DNA from 4 places in the Rothia sp. HMSC058E10 genome. Region 1 is predicted to be linked to each of the others. Evidence: riboswitches for the same ligand, from Rfam matches in the RefSeq annotation. Region 1 holds a riboswitch; each other region holds the start of a gene.
The links. Region 1 has a riboswitch for S-adenosylmethionine ahead of HMPREF2609_RS07995 (nuclease PIN). Riboswitches for the same ligand answer to the same signal wherever they lie in the genome.
Positions count from the first base shown of each region.

Region 2: another riboswitch for S-adenosylmethionine. It lies ahead of HMPREF2609_RS06040 (methylenetetrahydrofolate reductase); the one in region 1 lies ahead of HMPREF2609_RS07995 (nuclease PIN).
Region 3: another riboswitch for S-adenosylmethionine. It lies ahead of HMPREF2609_RS09525 (AMP-binding protein); the one in region 1 lies ahead of HMPREF2609_RS07995 (nuclease PIN).
Region 4: another riboswitch for S-adenosylmethionine. It lies ahead of HMPREF2609_RS02445 (bifunctional o-acetylhomoserine/o-acetylserine sulfhydrylase); the one in region 1 lies ahead of HMPREF2609_RS07995 (nuclease PIN).

Region 1 is NZ_KV797640.1:118,144-123,290, forward strand. Features, by position in the region: gene HMPREF2609_RS07985 (cell division protein PerM) at 1-1,719, opposite strand, end outside; gene HMPREF2609_RS07990 (PIN domain-containing protein) at 2,009-2,443, opposite strand; gene HMPREF2609_RS07995 (nuclease PIN) at 2,448-2,726, opposite strand; SAM riboswitch class IV at 2,705-2,833, opposite strand; gene HMPREF2609_RS08000 (hypothetical protein) at 3,098-3,388, shown strand; gene HMPREF2609_RS08005 (DEAD/DEAH box helicase) at 3,433-5,147, shown strand, end outside.
Region 2 is NZ_KV797630.1:73,273-78,419, forward strand. Features, by position in the region: gene HMPREF2609_RS06030 (sugar porter family MFS transporter) at 1-1,035, opposite strand, end outside; gene HMPREF2609_RS06035 (aldo/keto reductase) at 1,144-2,145, opposite strand; SAM riboswitch class I at 2,622-2,730, shown strand; gene HMPREF2609_RS06040 (methylenetetrahydrofolate reductase) at 2,808-3,719, shown strand; gene metE (5-methyltetrahydropteroyltriglutamate--homocysteine S-methyltransferase) at 3,762-5,147, shown strand, end outside.
Region 3 is NZ_KV797643.1:23,274-28,420, reverse strand. Features, by position in the region: gene HMPREF2609_RS09535 (zinc metalloprotease) at 1-856, opposite strand, end outside; gene HMPREF2609_RS09530 (hypothetical protein) at 1,186-2,280, shown strand; SAM riboswitch class I at 2,566-2,682, shown strand; gene HMPREF2609_RS09525 (AMP-binding protein) at 2,688-4,832, shown strand; gene HMPREF2609_RS09520 (MFS transporter) at 5,015-5,147, opposite strand, start outside.
Region 4 is NZ_KV797613.1:63,216-68,362, forward strand. Features, by position in the region: gene HMPREF2609_RS02435 (hypothetical protein) at 1-679, opposite strand, end outside; gene HMPREF2609_RS02440 (ABC transporter ATP-binding protein) at 697-1,698, opposite strand; SAM riboswitch class IV at 2,280-2,393, shown strand; gene HMPREF2609_RS02445 (bifunctional o-acetylhomoserine/o-acetylserine sulfhydrylase) at 2,503-3,849, shown strand; gene HMPREF2609_RS02450 (homoserine O-acetyltransferase MetX) at 3,947-5,147, shown strand, end outside.

The sequences.
Region 1 (5,147 bases):
GGGAACGCGGTTAAAGACCGGCTTCCCCGGTGCTTTCTCACGCTTGCCGGGCTTGACCGTGCGCGGCGCATCCTCGGTACTCCCACCGGATTTCTCAGAGGCATCAAGTTCCACAGTGGGTTCATCCGCTCCCGTCAGCTCGATGGTTTGTTCGTCAGATGCCGCATCCTTCGAGTCCGCAGCTTCAGCGGAACCGTCTTCACGCAAGGATTCTTGCTCCGTTTTGATACCTAAACCATGCGCTCGCTGCGCCTCTTCCTGTTCGGCAAATTTATTGAGTTCTGCACGGCGGGCGTGTACCTGTTTGACGCGTTCACGCCGCTGCTGAGCCCGCTCACGCGCCTGCTCTTCACGTTCTTGTGCCTCGCGTTCCTGCTCATCGTTCCTGAACTGTTCACGCTCCGCCCGCGCCGCGCGACGCTGCTGCAGCATCTCGCTCATGCGACTGCCCAGATTGGGACGTTCATCGGCAAAACGCGGCAGCTCGCGACTGCTGTCGGGCAGAAGCACATGGCACAGCAGGTTACCCAACGCAGTACCCGCACCCAGGGTTATTGCGGTCGCCACGGCGAAAGCTGCGGGCGATGCGCCTACCTCGGTAAAACGCCCCACACCCAACGATCCGCTGGAAATCCAACCCAAAATATAAGCCCACACGCCACAGAGCACGCCCACCAGCGAACCCAACACGAGCGAAGAAAGCGGCAACGCAATCACTCGGTAACGTACCTTCATGGTGATCCACTCATCCACGTGGTCTTCACCTTCACGCAAGAACCACCAACCGGCAACGGTCCCGGCGCCCAGCGAAACCGCCAGACCCGCATACCCTATCCAGCCCAGGCTCTCAGGGATAGCACCCAGAACCGGAAAGAGCGGAAGATCGCCCATCGTCGTCTGCGACCAGCCCACATGCGTGTCAACGCCGAACGCGAACCCGGCGCCGGTAGTCCACGACATCGCGTAAATCACCAAGTTCGGAAGGTAACCAAGCTGCAGCAGGGTCACCGCGAGCGCCCCCACCGGCCCGGCGTGAAGTTCCTGGTAGATTGTTGCAATCTGCGACCAGCGCGTCATCATGGCGATCACCAGCACTAAAGCACCGCCCATAATGAGCGAGAAAATCGCCACCATGGAGGCACGCACAATCGACCACACATAGGAGCTCGCCCACCGCGAGTACTGGCTCATCTGCGAAATCTGTTCAGCGGTGTTCACGCCCACCATACGGGCGAGCGAACGCGATTCATAGTAGCCGCCCCAGATCAACCCGACCAGCACCACTATCTGCGGAATCAACGCCGCACCAACAATACCCAGCAGGTGCCGTTCAGTGCTTGCCCACGCAAAGGCGACGGCAGCAAAAATACCGTAGGCAGCGCACCCTAATAGTACGGGTTTGAAGAATTCCCCTTCATAGGATGCGCGCGCCAATTTCCGCCCAGACCTAAAGCATAGGAGCACCGGAATGATGCTCAGCCCCATGGGCACCAGTGTGAGCATGCCGTGCGGCAAGATAATACCGAACGCATTCGGAATATTCAGCGGCACACCGTGCATGAGCAGCCACAGGTGGGAGGCAAGAGTTGCGAGTGCGGGAAAATCCATGCGGTTAAAACCGTTGGTAAACCACACCGCCATGAGCAGAACGAGCACAAGCCCGAAAGAAAGCGCGGCGGTAAAAACTAATTCAACGATGCCCTGCAGCCAGAGTGGCATAGGGGCAGAATACCGGGATGTAGAAGAGCTACTTTTCATCGTTCTTCCATCATGCCATGAAACCCGCCAGCGCGTGTGAGCCTGCTGGGCTTTCGGGGAAATAGTTCCGGTTAATTGGCGGCTAACCTTCGTTAACCGCTCACCGTGAACATAGGGGTTACACGAACGTTACTGATACGCTCTCACCGCTGCAGCGGCAGGTACAGATAATTGTGCCGAGCATTTCTCACGGTCTTCTCGAACACGCAGGTACTCCCCCGGCGCTTACAGCGAAATACGGGACGGACAATTAGTCTTCGATCCACGGATTCACTGCGGGTACGCCCCAGGACCGGTACACCTCAGCCTTTGAGGAAACGATTTCGAGGTCATGAGCTTGGGCACTCGCCGCCATCAGACCTTCGAGGGCGGCGGTGGGCAGGGGTTCGGCATCTTTACATCCGTGACTGTGGGTGCCGCGCGGGGCGCTGCGTCCTGCCCATTCGAGGCTTACGCGCGCATCCACGTTGATGATGTGGTCGGCAAACCTGTCGAGAAGTTCAGCAATCCAGCGGTCGGTCTCTGGATAGGGGTAGAGTCCTTTGAGCTCGCCTACGCTCAGCACCGAAATGTAGAGGTGTTTATAGGCGCGGTGGCGCAGAAAAGCAACAACTTTGGGATCTGGTGTGGCTTTGCGGATCTCGGCGAGTACATCCGAGTCGAGAAGCAGTCCTGAGGCGCTCATACCCCTATGCTACGCGCAGACCGGCATATTCGACGGCGGGAATACCCTCGGGGTTGGGAAGAAGCAGAAAATTGAGGAATTCGTCGCGCTTAGAAGAAATACGTGCGTAGTCCTGAATACTTACTGCCTGGTAACCGCCGCGTGCGGGTACGGATGCGGCACGCAGATTTTCCTGATAAGAGCGTGCAGGAGTAAGGGGGGATGCTGGAGATGAAGAGCTGTTGTACATTGACAACCATGCGCCGAATGCGCGTTCCTTTCGCGTTGCTCTTGCCTGTACCAAGTGCCACCTGAGGCGGCGAATACAAACCGCTTCGTCATCCGAGCCACCCGTGAACATGGGGTTGGCGTTCGACCATAGTCGGAGCTTATCAGTCGAAACTCTTGAAGCTGAATCCAGGTTACAACAGCTTTCAGGAATCTGTAAACGTGCGAACCCATCAAATTCTTGTGATTTACATAACGTGACTATGGGTGCGTATCTGTATATAACCACCTCATGGTGGCGTAGTGTGAAGTTTTAGGTCTTCAGAGCAGGTCTACACATTCGAGAAGAATCACGGCACACTGGGTAATGTACAGAAATTTATCTTGCCTCTGATATATCACCATGTCACGCCTGCTTTACGCTTCCGGAAAGAAAGAGTGATAACTGTGAAAAAGACTGTACAGATCATGGGGATAGTGGCCGCAATTTTTCTGATCATTGGGTTTGGCTTGTTCATCCTGGCAGGCTGGGGCTCACTCGTGGAATACCACGCCTTCGAGTGGAAGGGCATCGATCCCGCAGGAGCAAGTCCCCTCGTCATGGCGACTAATAATCTGAGCCTATGGTTCCTAGGCACCGGATTCCTCACCGGCATTATCGCCTTAATTCTGCTCTTCACAACGACGACTAGGAATACACGTAAGAAACGCTCAGCCCATCTTGGACAGACCTCATAACGAATTACCGCGCGCTTCTTTGACACCGTTGAGATAATGGAACGGTGAGCACGCCAAACCCTTTCCCCGATATCCCCGTCACCGTTGCGCAGATTATTCGGCAGGCGGGGCATAAGGCATACCAGCGCGGGCTTGCTTATGCCCGTCAGCGTGAAGTGGTGCGCTACACCTACGACGAAGACGAAAACACGCTGGAAGGCCTGGTGAACGGGAGTACCCCTATCCCCTATGAGGTAGATATTCGCTTCTTCCCGGGTTCTGACGCCGATTCCAATCTTTTCAACGCACGATGCACATGCCCGGTCGCCGCCGACTGCAAGCACGCCGTCGCCCTCATGCTCACTGCACTCGACCGTGCCAAGACCGCGCGGAAAGCCCTCGACAATGCGCCTGGTGGCCGCATCCGCCAGTCTATGAACCCGGAGAGGCCAGAAGATACCGTGCGACAGGTTGCGGAGACAGCCGACGATCCCCTGGCGGCCTTGCGCGCATCCGGGGCGATTCGTTCGGCAAGCTCGCTCACCACCGACCCCGAACCTCTCCCCCTGAACGACCACGAGAATACGCATTCTTCGCCCTCGAAAATTTCGGTGTGGCGGCGCGATATGGCGCAGGTTCTCGCCGCCCGGGGCGAAGCATCCGGTATTGATTCGGCACGGGTTCCGGGGGCGCTCGATCTTTCCTTCAGCATTTCGGGTTCGTATGCGCGCGGGCGCAATATTCCCGGTGCAACCCCGCCTATCAATTTGTTGGCGCGGCCACTGATGCAGTCCAAAACCGGGCGCTGGATCAAGGGCGGGCTCAGCTGGGAGACCTTCGCCTCCAGCGTGGGTGGGCCGGTCGGTCGTCACGAGGTGTATCCTGAGCACGAACGGTTCTTTGCCGAAATATACGCTATCGCGCGCCCGTGGCAGAATATGTACTCTTCGCATCGGGACTGGATTTCGCTTACCGCCACGAATTCCACGCTGCTGTGGGATGTTCTGGCGCGCGCAGAGCAGATTGGCCTGCCGGTTCTTCTCGAAGGGTTTGAGGTAACCACTGCGGTTTTACCACCCGCCCGGGTGAGGGTACACGCCGGAGCCGTTGAGGCCGAATCCCGACAGAACGCAGAGGCTGCCGTGAGTGAAGATTCCGCTCCTGACCTGGCTCTTCATGCCGCCTTGGGATGGGAAACCCGCGAAGATAACCGGGTGCGGCAGCTCTGGTTTGATGCCGCGCACTGCCACCCCATCGGCTCGCCACGCTCAGGATTTTTCGCGCTCGGCTCTCTTGTGCAGCGTATTTACGAGGAACAGGCGCATCGAGTGCATTGGAAGAGCACGCGCAAGGGCGCCTTAGATACGCCGCATCGCAATGTTTTTCAGGCTCAATCTTCGCAGGAACAGGCAGAGGAGAGCTCGGACGAAAACGAAAATCCTGAAACGCAGACGGGCGGGCTCATTCCCGAACTTTCGTCCGAGAACGCTGCGACGCCAACTATTCCGGACTTGCCGGAGGGTCTTAACCTGGCGTTTATTCCGCTTGCCGAGCCCTTGGACGCAGCCGCAGAATCGTTGGTATCTCGCGGCGAAATGCGTATTCCGGCGGGCGAGCGCGAGGCTTTTCACCGCGAGTTCTTGCCTACCCTCACGCGGGCCGTCCCATTCCTTACCCCAGACCCGGCTTTGGCGCTGCCGAAGGTTCGTTCACCCTATTTGGTATTTGAGGCGCATTTTGATGATGAGATTTCGCACGATGCGCTCCTGAATTGGTATTG
Region 2 (5,147 bases), on a different contig from region 1:
GCGGTTCACGCGTTCCATCATGCGCAGCGAAAAGATTGAGCCGACCACGGCGATAGCGCCCGGCGCGATATTCGCAATGAGCGCCGAGCCCTCGTCAAACCCAGCTTCTTTGAGCACCTTAATGCCGTAGTACATGATGGAGTTAATACCGGTGAGCTGCTGCCCGGCACCCACCAAAATACCGACCAGCAAAATCCGCACAAACCATTTTTCACGCAGGATTTTACCCGTGCTACCCCTAGTCTCCGTGCCGATTTGGATGCGCGTTTCCTCAAGTGAACGCGCAATGTCCGCAATTTCGGCATCAGCACGTTCGGCGGGGCGGATGCGCCGCATAATAGCGCGCGCATCCTCGGTGCGCCCCTGCGCGATAAGCCAGCGTGGGGATTCGGGCATGCGCAGCATACCGATGAAAAGCGCGAGCGCAGGCAGGGCGCAGACGGCGAACATCCACCGCCATACGCTATCGTGTTCGCCCCAGAGGTTGCCGATGATGGCATTCACGATGAATGCGGCTAGCTGCCCTCCGACGACCATGAGTTCGTTACGCCCGGAGAGTGAGCCGCGAATTTCGTAGGGTGCAAGTTCGGCGAGGAATACGGGTACGACTGCGGATGCGCCTCCCACAGCGAGCCCGAGCATCGTACGACCCATCAACAGTACAGCAATGCTGGGAGTGAAGACGCATGCGAGCGCGCCCGCGATGAAGAGGATTGAGAGTCCGATGATGGTTCTGCGTCGTCCGATGGCATCTGAGATGCGCCCGGTGACCATGGCTCCGAGGGCGGCAGCGAAGGCGAGGGAGCCTGTGACCCAGCCTTGAATGGTGTTGTCCATGCCGAGTTCGCGACTCATGGGGTCGAGGGCGCCGTTGATAACGCCGGTATCGTACCCGAAGAGGAGCCCACCGAAGGTTGCCACCAGCGCGATAACCCCTAGACGGCGGGTGTGCGCGCCCTGCCCGAGCGGGGGTAGTGCACTGGCGCGGTTCGGCGGCTCGGTGGTGATGCTCATGCGGGTATTTTTATCTTTCATGCGGGTCTTGTACGGCACAGGTTGAGAGACCGCACAGTCTTTAAACGCTTGCTGGCTTGGGTATATTCCGGATTAGTTATATTTCCAGCTGGCTATATTCACGGCTGCTCAGAAAAGCGCGATGCTTTCGGGCGCCGGGAAAATCTCGTTGAGCCGCACCAGTTCGTCATCGTTGAAACGCACGCTTGCGGCCTGCGCGTTTGCGTGTACTTGTTCGGGGGCGGTTGCCCCGGCGATCACGCTGGCGACGGGATTCTGCTGTTTGAGCCAAGAGATGGAGGCTTGAACCTCAGAGATCCCCAGATCGGCACAAAATTCGTGGTAGGCATCGAGTTGTTCCCAATCGGCTTGCGCGAGTACCTGCGCTTTGGAGTGCGACAGACGTGACCCTGCAGGGATGCTGTCGCGGCGGTATTTTCCGGTCAAAAGCCCGTTGGCGAGCGGGAAATACGGGAGAACCCCGAGCCCGAAGTGGCGGGCGGCGGGAAGAATTTCGAGTTCGGCACGGCGGTCCAGCAGGTTGTAGTGGTTTTCGGCGGCGATAAACCGCTCAGTGCCGAGTTCGCGGGCGAGGTGCTCGGCGTGGGCAAGCTGCCACCCCGCAAAGTTGGAGTGCCCCAGGTAACGCACCTTTCCGCTGGTCACGAGCGTGTCGAGCGCAGACAGGGTCTCTTCCAGCGGGGTGTTCGGGTCGGGGCTGTGGTAGAAATACAGGTCAATGTACTCGGTTCCCAGGCGGCGCAGTGAACCTTCGACGGCACGCATGATGTATCGGCGTGAGCCGCGTGCATCCCAGTCGTTGCCGTTGAGGGTACCAGTAGGGAGCCCGAATTTGGTGACGATGATCAGGTCATCGCGGTTGAGGTTGAGTTTGCGCATCGCGGTACCGAACATGGTTTCTGAAAGCCCGGGTTCGGCACCGTACAGGTCGGCAATATCGAAGAAGCCGATGCCCGCCTCGACTGCGGCGGCGATAACGGCATTGGTGCCTTCCTGAGTTTGAGTGGGGGTGCCGGGGCGTCCCAGGTTGTTGCAGCCGATTCCGACGGAGGGCACGACCAGCCCGGAGTTACCCAGGCGTGCATATGCGGGAGATTCGATGCGTTCCATACATTTACTCTACCGTGTTTGACAGTATGTGGTCGCAACATGACGTTCACGGCGCTCTGCAACTCCCTAGAGTAAGACCGGAAGCAGATAAAGAAGGGCCCCGACATATGCGCATATCCTGTGAACCTGCAGACTCACGGGTAGAGGCGGTCGGGGGACTCTTGCACATAGTTTACACGACATGTTTTCTCAGAACAATACCCGGTTTTTTCCTTGTAGAATGCCTTCTCCCGCGAGCAGATAGTTTTGTGATGAGCAGATAACATTCCGCTATCTGCTCGTCGAAATATTATCTGCTCGCGGCTGAACTTGCGGCCAAATCAGGTGGAGGTTTCAATTCGCCGATCCGCACCTCCGCGAGCCCGTATGACGTATTGTTTCGCCGCATCCCACAATATTAAGCGGTTATGACCGCTCGACGACATGTGTTGACATATTCTTGCTGACACCGCGCATCCTGCCTAGAATAGGAACGTTATCTATCCAGAGCGACCGAGAGATCTGGCTCTTAGACGTCGCAGCAACCTCGCCAGCCTCCACCCATTGGGTGGACGGACAAGGTGCTCCCGCCAGAACCGATAGAAGTGAATTCCCTTCGCGTCTTGCTAAGATTCGGCGTACCTTCGGGCACGCTTCTATCGGGTGAACACGGAGGAATGAAAATGACGACAGTTCACCCGGCTCTTTCTTACGAGCTGTATCCGCCACGGTCGCACGCAAGCTGCGATTCCCTGCTCAAAACCATTACCGAGCTTGAGCAAACCAACCCGGATTACGTTTCCGTCACCTATTCGGGCGATGCGCAGCGCCGCCAAAAGACGTTGGCTCTGCTCGATCACCTGGTACATGAAACATCGCTGAACCCGCTGGCACATCTAATCTGCGTGGGGCATTCCGTGGCCGATTTGGAACGCTCGGTTCGTCTGATTCTGGGGCTTGGAGTACGCGGGTTCTTGGCGCTGCGCGGCGATATTCCACCCGAAAACACGCGCTCGCTTGAGCTGCCTTTTGCCCGTTACCTGGTGGAGCTGATTCGCAGGGTGGAACGTGAGGATTTCGCGCATCTTGCCGCGGGGAAGGTATCGATTGGGGTTGCGGCATACCCGCATAAGCACCCCGAGTCTTCCTCGCTTCTTCAAGACATTGAGATTCTGCTTTCAAAGCAGCGTGCCGGGGCGGATTTCGCCATCACCCAGGTTTTCTTTGAGACCGAGCGCTATTCGGGGTTGGTGGATGCTGCGCGCCTTGCCGGGGTGGAGATGCCCATTATCCCCGGTATTATGCCCGTTACCTCGCTGACTCGGCTGACGAAGCTGTGCGAGCTTGCCGGGCTTGAAGTACCGCGCAAGCTGGCGCATCGCCTGGAAACCGCGAGTGAGCCGCGCGAGATGCACCGCATCGGCGTGGAACATGCACTCGACCAATGTCGCAAGGTGCTTGATGCTGGCGCCCCCGGCCTGCATTTCTTCACATTTAACGAGCATGAGGCTGTGCTGGACGTCCTCGAAGAACTCGACGTTCCGCGCTACTCGAACCGTTTCAAACTCCCCCTAAGCGATCTTCAATACCTCTAAACTCCCCTTTTATTTGACACCCTCCCACAGTAAGGAACTAGGATGACCCGCACCCCATTCCCCGCAGCAACCATCGTCGGTTACCCCCGCGTGGGCCGTTTCCGTGAGCTGAAGAAGGCACAGGAAGCGTTCTGGAAAGGCAAAATCACGCAGGATGAACTGCACCAGGCGGCCGCAGATGTGCAGCGCACCTACTATGACCGTGTGATCGAGCGCGGTCTTAGCGTAACCGATTCGTCTATCCCGGCGACTTTCTCGTACTACGATCAGGTGCTCGATGCCGTGCGCCTTTTCACCCTCGTGCCCAAGCGTCTTGCCGACGCCAAGGATGCGCGCGGCCTGCTCGATCTGCCCGGGTACTTTGCTCTAGCGCGCGGCACCGAGACGCTGCCTCCGCTGGAGATGACGAAATGGTTCGATACGAACTACCACTACTTGGTGCCCGAGATCGGTCCGGATACCGAGATCAAGCTGAATCTTGAGGCTATTGACGAGCAGCTTGAAGTCGCCAAGGAACATGGGGTGACGGTGCGCCCGCAGCTGGTCGGCCCGCTCACCCTGCTTCTCGGGGCAAAAGCCGAACAGGGTTCGCCCGAAGGGTTCACACCGCTGGATCGCCTGGACGATTTCGTGAAAGCCTACCAGCAGGTGCTCGCCGAGCTGGCGGCACGCGGCGTGCAGTGGGTGCAGCTCGACGAACCCGGCCTGACCGTGGACCGCGACATTCCCAACGCCAAAATCGCCGAATTGGCGCGTAAAACTTACACCGCGTTGGCAGCCGAAACGAACCGTCCCGCAATCCTGGTGACAAGCCCCTACGGCAATCTGCGCGAGAACCTGCCCGCGCTGTTAGACACCGGTATTGAGGCGCTGCATCTCGACCTGGTTTCCACCCTCTACGATGCCGAGGCGCTGACCGCCTTCAAAGACTCCGGCGTAACCCTGGTGGCGGGTGCCATTAACGGGCGCAATATTTGGCGTGCCGACCTGCGAGCGCTCCTGCACGCGCTCCAGAACATTAACGGCGGCGCGGTGGCGGTTGCGTCCTCAACCTCGCTGCAGCATGTGCCGCACGATCTCGACCTTGAAGACCCCGCCGATGTGCCCGTAGACGGTCTGGCTTTTGCCGACCAGAAAGTCGCCGAGGTCGTGACTCTTGCCCGCGGTCTTGCCGACGGTGAGTCTGCGGTTGAAGCAGAGTTGAAGACCGCCGACGAAGCGCTGGCACGTTTCACGGCGGACCCGCGTAAGCATAATGCCGCAATCCGCGAGCGTGCCGCATCCGTGAAACCGCAGGATTTTGAGCGTCCCGAACTGAAGATCCGCCGGGATGCCCAAGCCGATCTGAATCTGCCGAAGCTGCCGACCACAACCATTGGTTCGTTCCCGCAGACCGGCGATATTCGCCGCCACCGTGCAGAGGCGCGT
Region 3 (5,147 bases), on a different contig from region 1:
CAGGTTTGCCCTCATAGAGGTATCCGCGAGCTTTGAAGCCGAACCCGCGCCGCTCACTGAGCGCCGACTCATCAAGGCTTAGCGCGTCCGTCTGGGAGTACCCAAAATAGAACGTTCCGTCTTTCTTAGGAACACCAGTGAGCTGGTAATCGTAGTTCATCACACTGAAGTAATGGGGTTTGCCGTTCTCACTATCATTGCCGCCGTGATCAAGACCCAAATTATGCCCAAGCTCGTGTAGGAAAGTGCCCACGCGAATATCGCTGCTGGCGCCACCCCAGTAGGTTTTCCCGACGGTCACGATAAACCCGGCTTTGTTCTTGTACCCCAAGCCCGATGAGCTGTTATGTCCGTGGTAATCACCCCAGATCATGTAATGGAAAATGCCCTCGCGGGCAGGGTTGAAATGACGGGCCTTAATACGTGCCCAATCGCCCATATTCCGCAGTCCCTGATGCGGCACCTCATTACCGCCGCCCAGATTGTACTTAGCGCTTCGGGCGGACCCAGCGTCTAGGTGCAGGTTAATGCCCGGTTTTCGATCAGGATTACTGATATTAAGTGTGGCGAAGGATTGCACGATTCGGTCCAAATCTTCTTCGCTGCCGAGCTCACCGGGCATGTAATCCATCTCGACGAATACGTCCTTATGGTTAGGGTTCGCACCCATCGCGGGATAATCGACGTCAATAGCGCCGTCACCATCGGCATCGTAACCGTACATCTCCCAAGAATCGAGAATACCATCGCCATCAGTGTCATAGGCGGGAACCGAGGCAGCGGAGGTGGGCAGGATATTCAGCAGCACCAGGCTGGCAACCGCCAGCGTCATGTGCGCCGTGCGACGCATCTTCATGAGAGTGAGTCCTTTAGATATGTATATGTTGAGTGAATACGAAATCTTCATATCGGCAGCCCGCAAGCCCAGAATGATGCGCCCATGCGGCGGTGAAACACAGAGACTCGCCGGAACATACACGCGACAATAGGCCCGAAATGAGCGCGGAATACAGAATATCTTCCGCATAATTTGAGGATGCTCAGATCCGGGTGAGTGAGCGTTTTATCGTAAAGATTTCATGTTTATCTTATATTGTTTAGGATTTCTGGGGTATATCCCGTAAAATTATTACTGGCGTGTAATCCGAGCGCCACTTATTCACCCAACCACTCATAGGAGTCATTGTGACCCACGCATCTACGCGGGGAGGTCTAACGCGCCGTCGTGTTCTGGCGGGCGCCGCATGGACAACCCCAATTATTGTTTCTTCCGCTGTAGTTCCGGCTTATGCGGCTTCGTATGATGACACACGCCCTGACTACGGTATTTTTACCCAGGCGTTCGTCACCCACCAGGAACTAGACACTAACAGTTTCCTGGGGCTAGATTCATTTAGCGGCCCGGTTGAGAACGAGCAGGCCAATGTTCCAGCAGGTTCCAGTGGTCTCTACTCGGCTGGCGGCGGTAAGTTTACCCCCGGCGGCAGCATCGGCAAGGCAAAGTGGGGCGGTGCAGGTTTCTGGTTCTCAGCACCCAAGGCAACCACTAAAGACGGCAAGCAGACATACTACTCGGGCACCACTACCCTACTCGCCGGTGCGCGCCTGCGCTTGGAGCACCGTTTCGTTTTCCCCGACTGGGCCGAGATCGACGGGGCAGAACCTCCGGGCTGGAATAAAAATACTGACGATTTTGCGGTTTCCCTCGCCGTTAACCCCACGTCAGAAAACGGCGATAATCCCCAGCTCGTCGCCTTCAACGGTGGTGCTATGTACGGTTACTTCAGCGAGATGACCGCCAACGGCAATGAGCTGATAGGCTACGTCGATATTACGCTTGACCATGATGTTGTAGCTTCCAGTCATAACGGCGGCGGGACTCAGGTCTACAACCAGATCTTGGCCAGCCAGTTCGGTACACATTTTGAAGATTTCTATCTCGAACGCTACGGTGTGACCACCACCTTGACGATCCTCAGCGGCACTCTGCGCTACGAACCTGAGAATGGTGCCCCCAAGAGTGATATTGACCTGACCGGTCAGCAGGCTGTGGCATCCATCGATCATGTTGGCGAACCTGAGAATCCAGATCCGAGCACTCCCAGCGACAAGTCAAAGTCCAACTCGACGGGATCAACGGGTGACCAGAAAAACAAGGATCAAGAGAGCGACTTCACCGTCCGTAACGATATTCAGATCGATCCTAACGACTGGTTATCCGGGCAGAAAAACCCTAACGGAGCCTCGAAAGGCTCAACCAACGCACAAAAACAGAACTAATCGGTAATTTTGGGTGAGTAAACGGCACTCCCGCCGGGTAAATCCTCTTGACGAGGCGCATCCCGGTGGGAGTGTTTTTCTTGTATTGTTCGCGAGCAGGTGGTTTTTGACCCGAGCAGGTAGGAGAATCCTACCTTGTCGGCAAAATCCTACCTGCTCGCGGGTATAGGGCGTGGGGTGGATGGCGGGCGCAATATTGCGGAATGTTACGAACGTGGCGCATACACGCGCAATATGACGGGGTGTCTTTGCACCTGCGCCAGCTACAAGGTTTACTAGATTGGTAATCCATCTAGAGCGACCGAGAGACCTGGCTCGACGACGTCGCAGCAACCTCGCCTGCGGTGGCGCATCATGCGCCTTCATAACGCCGAAGGTGCTAACGCCAGCAACCGATGGGAGATACTGTGGGACTTCCCTCCCCTTTTTCATTCACGAATCCTCTAGCACCCACCCCCAACCCCGCGCACGAATCTGACGAGGCGCGGGTAGCGTTCTGGGAAAAACAAGCCGAGCGCTTAAGCTGGGGCAAGACTTGGGACAACGCACACACCTTCCAGAAACCGCAGGTTATCGGAACCGATGCTGAGGGCATCGAAGAATACTCCGTACCCGAGATTAAGTGGTTCGAGGGCGGCAAACTCAACGTCGCCTACAACTGCGTGGACCGCCATGTGGAGGCGGGCCGCGGCGACAAAGTAGCCCTCTATTTCGAGGGCGAACCCGGCGATCGTGAAGCTATCACCTACGCCGAACTGCAGCGACGCATCGCCCGCGCCGCCAACGGCCTGCTCAAACTCGGCGTGCGTAAAGGCGACCGCGTGGTGATCTACCTGCCGGTTATTCCCGAAACCATTATCTTCACGCTTGCGTGCGTGCGCATCGGCGCAATTCACTCACTCGTATTTGGTGGGTTCTCGGCGGAGGCGCTGAAATTCCGGGTGGAAGACACCGGCGCGAAGGTTCTGATCACCACCGACGGGCAGAACCGCCGCGGCAAGGTCGTGCCCGTGAAGGTGAATGCCGATGAAGCATGCTCGGGTGAGAACAATATCGAGCATGTGATCGTGGTGGACCGGACAAGCGCCGCAGACCCCGTGGCGCACGCGCAGGTTCCTTGGACGACCGGGCGCGATATTTGGTATCACGACCTGGTGGACGATCAGCCCGATACCCATGAGTACGAGCTGCATGATGCCGAGGACCCGCTGTTTATCATTTATACCTCTGGCACCACGGGCAAGCCCAAGGGCCTGGTGCACACGATGGCGGGGTATTTGGTGCAGACCGCATACACTCACGCGCTGCTGTACGATCTGCTGCCGGACTATGTGGATGACGACGGGGTGCTGCGCCCCGATGAGCTGTCTGCCGTGAACGACCCGGCGAAGGTTGAATCGACTGTGCATTGGTGTACCGCCGATCTCGCGTGGGTGACCGCGCACACCTACGAAATCTATGGTCCGCTCGTGAATGGGGTTACCGAGGTTATTTTCGAGGGTACCCCCAATACTCCGCATTATGGCCGTCATTTCGAGGTTATCGAACGCTACGGCGTCACCAATTACTACACCGCTCCAACCCTGATTCGTTCCCTCATGGGGGCTTTTCCTGACGGCCCCGAACCCGGAAAATACGACTTCTCAACTGTGCGTCTGCTCGGGTCTGTGGGCGAGTCCATTAACCCTCAGGCGTGGAAGTGGCTGCGCAAGCACGTGGGGGGGGGTACCGCATCGTTTATCGATACGTGGTGGCAGTCCGAAACCGGCTCGACCATATGCTCCCCGCGACCACATGACCCCGCCTTCGCGCCCGAAGGGGCCTTCCCCGAAGGTACCCCGCGCTGCACTCCCCTTCCCGGATGCGCCACCCGCGAAGTCCCCGGGGTCTCGGTACGCGTGGTGGACGAACACGGTAACCTCGTTGAGCCCGGCAAACAGGGCTTCATTGTGGTCGATAAGATCGGCCCCTCCATGGCGCGTACCGTCTGGGGCGACCCGCAACGCTACCTAAATTCCTATTGGAAGCACTACGGTACGCGCGGCTGGTTCCTCGCCGGTGACGGCGCGAAGGTCGATGATGAGGGCAATGTGTACATCCTGGGGCGCATCGACGATGTGATCAACATTTCCGGGCACCGCCTTTCGACCATCGAAATTGAGTCTGCGCTCGTGACGCACCCGGCCGTGGTGGAGGCTGGTGTGTGCCCCGTGGAGGATGAGCTAACCGGTCACCAGGCAGTCGCCTATGTGACGCTCACCGACGAAGGCCGGGCACTCACCGAAGACGAGCTGAAGGCTGTACTCACTCAGCATGTGCGCGAGCATATTGGTCCTATCGCTAAGCCTAAGGATGTGGTCGCGGTCGCCGATATTCCTAAGACTCGTTCGGGGAAGATTACCCGCCGTCTGCTGGGCGAGCTATACCAGGGGCATAAGTTGGGCGATATTTCTTCGCTTCAGAATGAGGAGGCGCTCGGCGCTATCGCACAGGTGCTCGTAGACACCGGGCGAGTAGACCCGGATGCGTTCACCGAAGAGCAGGCGGCATAGGGGTTACGCTCGGCAGCGGCATCGCGCCGAATCTGATGGAAGGGGTCTCTGCGAGGGCGAACGTTGTACGGAAGTAGCCCCAATATCCTTAAAACTACAGTGCGGCATATAACCTGCTGGTTATATGCCGCACTGGCTATATACACTAGTAAAATAATATATTCCTCAAAAGGAATTATGGCTTAGAAGGATTTTTTGCGTCCTTTTTTCGAAGAAATCGGTTGCGTCTCGTCTGCGGGGCGTGCCTCGGTGGAGGCCGTCACCTCCGCATCAGGATCGGTACCGGAAGAGTTTGAGCCGTCCCATGCCGAGTCA
Region 4 (5,147 bases), on a different contig from region 1:
GCATCCAGAGGGCTGTGACCGCACAGGTTTGCAGTACAACGCCCAGAAAGTCACCGAATGAGTTCATAGGCATCTGCCCAAGCAGAACCTTCACGGGTGCCTGAATCGGAATCAGCGTGCCGAGCCCATCAAGCCATGCAGGCGCGGAACTCTCGGTAAAAAGCACCCCGGAAGCCACGAAAACCGGCACAAGCAGCAGCTCCTCATAGGCGATAGCGTTCGGGGTCGCCACAAAGAACCCTGCAATCACGAAGGTCACCGCCAGACACGAGATCCACAGCAGCGAAAGACCCACCAGATAGCGTGCACCCACCTGAGTAAAGTCTGTAAAATCTACCGAGAAGGTGCACAGCGCCCAGAAAACCCAGGCCAATGGCAGGGCGGCAAGCCCAAAAATGGAGGCAGTTGAGACCACCGCTGCGAGCGCCCGCAGCGGGTTCACGGCACCATTGAGCAGATACACGAACGTTCCCCGGTAGCGCTCAAAGTTGAGGATTCCGGCACTAACAATGCACATGTTCCAGGTGCCGATAATACCTGCGCGAGTCCAGGCGAGGGTTGCATCAACTGGCCAGGCACCGGCGGCGAGCGCCTGCAGGGCCGTCGCCCCAAAGGTACTCAGCAGCAGTAATTGTAGGAAGTAGGGAACTGTGAGGAATTGGCGCAGAGAAAAAGACATCAAGCGAAGTTGCCGGTTCATCGTTTCAGTCCTTCCGCCATGGCCAGGTATGCCTCTTCGAGAGTGGCTGGGCGAGTATACAGTGGTGTGAGCATCTGAACCTCACGCTCAGCGAGAATACGGGTCAGCAGAGCCTCTGCGTGTTCGGTACTGAAGGGGTGCGGCTTTTCCGAAACAGAACGTTCATTCCAGTACACGGTGATCTCCCACTCGCTGCCGCGCGGGGTCAGCAACACTGTTCCCGCATCGCCCAAAGACCGAGCAAGTTCTTGAAGCACCGGCCCGGCATTCGCATCCACACGCCCCACGGTGGTAACGGAGATCCCGGCGTGCGCGGTAATATCCGCCACTGTGCCCGAAACCGCCATGCGACCGGCACCGATGACCGTGACCCGATGCGCTAACTCCTCAATCTCGCCCAGCAGATGGCTCGTGAGTAAAATGGCGGTGCCGTCATCAGCGAGGGCGCGAATTAGCTGGCGTATTGTCAGCGAAATATCTGGGTCAAGCCCATTCGTCGGCTCATCCAAAAGCAGCAGTTTTGGCTCGCCCAGCAGTGCCCGCGCGATGTGCAGACGTTGTTTCATACCGCGGGAAAACTCTTGTACCTTCTTCGCGGCGACATCTGCAAGATCGACCCGTTCCAAAGCGCTCGCCACCTGGGTACGGCGTTTGCGCGCGCTAACTCCGGCAAGGTCGGCGAAGAAGAGAAGATTATCGCGGGCGGATGCTCGCGGATAGAACCCGGTATCCCCGCCGAGTACAAGCCCTAGGGATGCGCGCGCACGCTGGGGGTGTGCAAGCGCATCCACCCCGTCGATGCGAACGGTACCGCTTGTGGGAGTCAGCAGTGTTGCGCACATCTGTACAACCGTTGTTTTCCCCGCTCCATTGGGACCGAGCAGAGCATGAATTTCGCCGGAACTTATGCTGAGTGAAACATTATCGACAGCGGTGAAAGCGCGTTCACCCTTGCCAAAGGTGCGGCATAGCTGTGCCGCGTCAAGAATTGTAGACATTGTGATAAAACCTTGCGGTGCTTAGTCACCCGAAGCCGCTTGAGCATGGTGTTCGCACGCCTGCAATACGTGGGACGGGTGAGATGAATAAGTCGTGAGAGAGGCACTTCTTAGTGCCTGAATAATCCCAAGTCACCGGCTGCAGGTGCGGAAGGTATAACAATAAAACCCTCAGAACTTTGGTGTCCCAAGCGCTCACTATGCGCTTCTGAAATGTATCGAACCAAAGCAGGGTTATTTCTGAAATTTTTAGAGCCCACCATCTGGGCGGGCATTCCGCGAGCCGGTGCGACTTTAGCGGGAAGTCATACCTCATCACTCCTAGATTCAAGGCTTCCACCAGTGTAGCATGGCTCACGATTGCCTACGCTGATGGTAATTTAGCGACGGCTAACGGCAGATCACATGGCTTTAGCGGTTCGGGTACAACATAGGCACGGTCACAAGCGCATAAGTATTGGTGTTTCTCCCAAACAATAGGCTGTCGTGAAAACAGTTCATAAAACGTCATCTTTGCAACAATGCGCCGAAAACGCGCATCCGGCTTGACCATGTGCGCTTCCTATGAAACTCTAGATGCAGGTCATGAGAGCCAGTGATAAGCCCCAGCTAGCTGGCCGGCAACCCTCCTCCGCGGTGGGGTGCCCTGGGTGAGGACCAGGCGTTGAACACAAAGTACAACGCAAGCGCGGGACCGATGTGCCCGATTCTGGTACATCGTTTTTTCGTTTGCAGAGAAGAAAGCCTAAGAACTCTGTACCGAAATCGGCATGCGGCCCCCTGAACTATTACAAGGAGCTTCGCATGAGCAACACTACAGTCCCGACTCCCGCCAATCCCGCCGGTTGGAAATTTGAAACCCGCCAGATTCACGCGGGGCAGGCACCGGATGCTGCAACGGGAGCTCGGGCGTTACCTATCTACCAGACCACCTCGTTCGTTTTCGAGAACGCAGAACAGGCCGCTAACCGTTTTGCTCTCACAGAGCTTGGGCCTATCTATACCCGTCTGAACAACCCCACCCAAGAGGTTATCGAAAACCGCATCGCATCCCTTGAAGGGGGAGTAGGGGCGCTTTTGCTGGCCTCAGGCCAAGCGGCTATTACCTATGCGATTCTTAATATTGCGGGCGCGGGCGACCATATCGTGGCTTCCCCATCGATTTATGGGGGAACCTACAACCTACTTAAATACACGCTTGCCGACCTCGGCGTTGAAACTACGTTTGTTGAAAACCCGGACGACCTGCAGCAATGGCGCGATGCGGTTCGCCCCAACACGAAACTCTTCTACGGAGAAACCGTACCTAACCCCCGGAATGATGTGCTCGACATCGAGCCTATCGCCCAGATCGCCCACGACAATGGCGTTCCCCTAATCGTTGATAACACTGTTCCCACCCCATATCTGGTGCGCCCCATCGAATTTGGTGCGGATGTTGTAATCCATTCCGCCACAAAATATCTGGGTGGGCACGGCACCTCAATCGGCGGCGTTATCGTGGACTCCGGGAATTTCGACTATGGAGCCAATCCCGAAAAGTTCCCCAAGTTCAACGAACCTGCCCCCGGTTACCACGGTCTAGTTTATGCCCGTGACTTGGGCAAAGACTCCGCTTTTGGTGCGAACCTTTCCTATATTCTCAAGGCGCGGGTTTCGCTTCTGCGCGACACCGGGGCGGCGATCTCTCCAACCAACGCCTTCAACATTGGTATCGGTCTGGAGACTCTTTCCCTGCGCATCGAACGCCATATCGAGAACGCGACCAAGGTCGCAAACTGGTTGGAGGAGCATCCGCTGGTCGATCAGGTGATCTGGGCCGGTCTGCCTTCCTCGCCCTGGTACGAGCGAGCCCAGAAGTACCTGCCGAAGGGGCCGGGCGCCGTCGTGGGATTCACCCTCAAAGACGCCGACCTGGAACAGACTCGCACCTTTGTGGATGCTCTGCAGCTGCATTCCAATGTGGCGAATATCGGCGATGTACGTTCGCTTGTTATTCATCCCGCATCCACCACCCACTCGCAGCTTTCCGAGGAAGAGCTAGAGGCAATTGGGGTGAGCAAAAACTTTGTGCGCCTCGCCGTAGGGATCGAGAATATTGACGATATTATCGCAGACCTAGAATTGGGTTTTGCGACTCTGAACGCCTAACCTGCACCGTCGCGACCGGGCTGCACAGTAAGTGCCCGGTCGCGGTATCGGTTTCTCGCCTGCCATTACCAAAACTACCGGTTACCCAGGAGAAAACATGACGGAAAATACCGTACACGCCACCTATCTGTCGCAGCTGCAGTATCCCAGCGCTCAGGGGTACCTGCGGCAGATGGCGATCGGTGATTTCACCCTCGAAAACGGTACCGTGCTTCCACAGGTGAACATTAGCTACGAGACGTGGGGGACTCTTAACGAAGCTGGGGACAACGCGATTCTTATTCTGCACGCCCTCACCGGCGACACCCATGTTTCGCGAGGGATTCCCACATCAGATATGCCTGCACCCAGTATCCGTGCGGTCGAAAGTGATGGTTGGTGGGAAGGTATTGTGGGGCCGGGTGCGGTGGTCGATACTACCAAGTATTTTGTGATAGCCCCCAATATCTTGGGTGGATGCTACGGCTCGACCGGTCCGGCAAGTATCGTACCCGAGGGGTACCCGGGTGCCGGGAAACCCTGGGGGTCACGCTTTCCTCACGTCACTATTCGCGACTCGGTACGAGCCGAAGCCGAACTTATCGCCCGGTTGGGGATTAAGAGTTTTCACCATGTAATCGGAGGATCGCTCGGCGGGGCACGCGCTATCGAATGGGCGGCAACCTTCCCCGAGCTGGTACGTGGATGCGCGGTCATCGCCGCCGGCCCCGCCGCCACTGCCGAACAGATTTCCTGGGCTCACACCCAGAACCTCGCCATCCGTGCTGATGCCAATTTTGCTTCCGGCGATTATTATGGGGGATCGGCACCCACGGCCGGGCTCGCGCTGGCGAGGCGCATAGCCCACACCACCTACCGCAGCCCAGCCGAGTTGGAGCATCGCTTTGGGCGGCAGGCAAACCGCGGCGAATCCACCGACGGCGGGTCCATTGGTGAGAACCGCGGACGATATGCGGTCGAAAGCTACCTGGACCACCATGGTGATAAGCTCGTTGAGCGTTTCGATGCCAATAGCTACCTTGCCGTGAATGAGGCGCTAATCTCGCACGATGTTGCACGCGGGCGCGGCAGCCTCTCGCATGCGCTTGCCCTCAGCGATTGTAAGTGGACTATCGCCGCCGTAAGCACCGATCGCCTGTTTTTCCCGCATGAATCGTACCGTCTGGCGGAGGCGCTGCCGGTTCCCGTAAAGGTCGATATTATCGAATCCGACCACGGACATGACGGTTTCTTAGTCGAATCCCGCCAGTTGGAGGCGATTCTCGCTAAGGCTCTCGGAGTCCCGGTTCCCGAGCGAG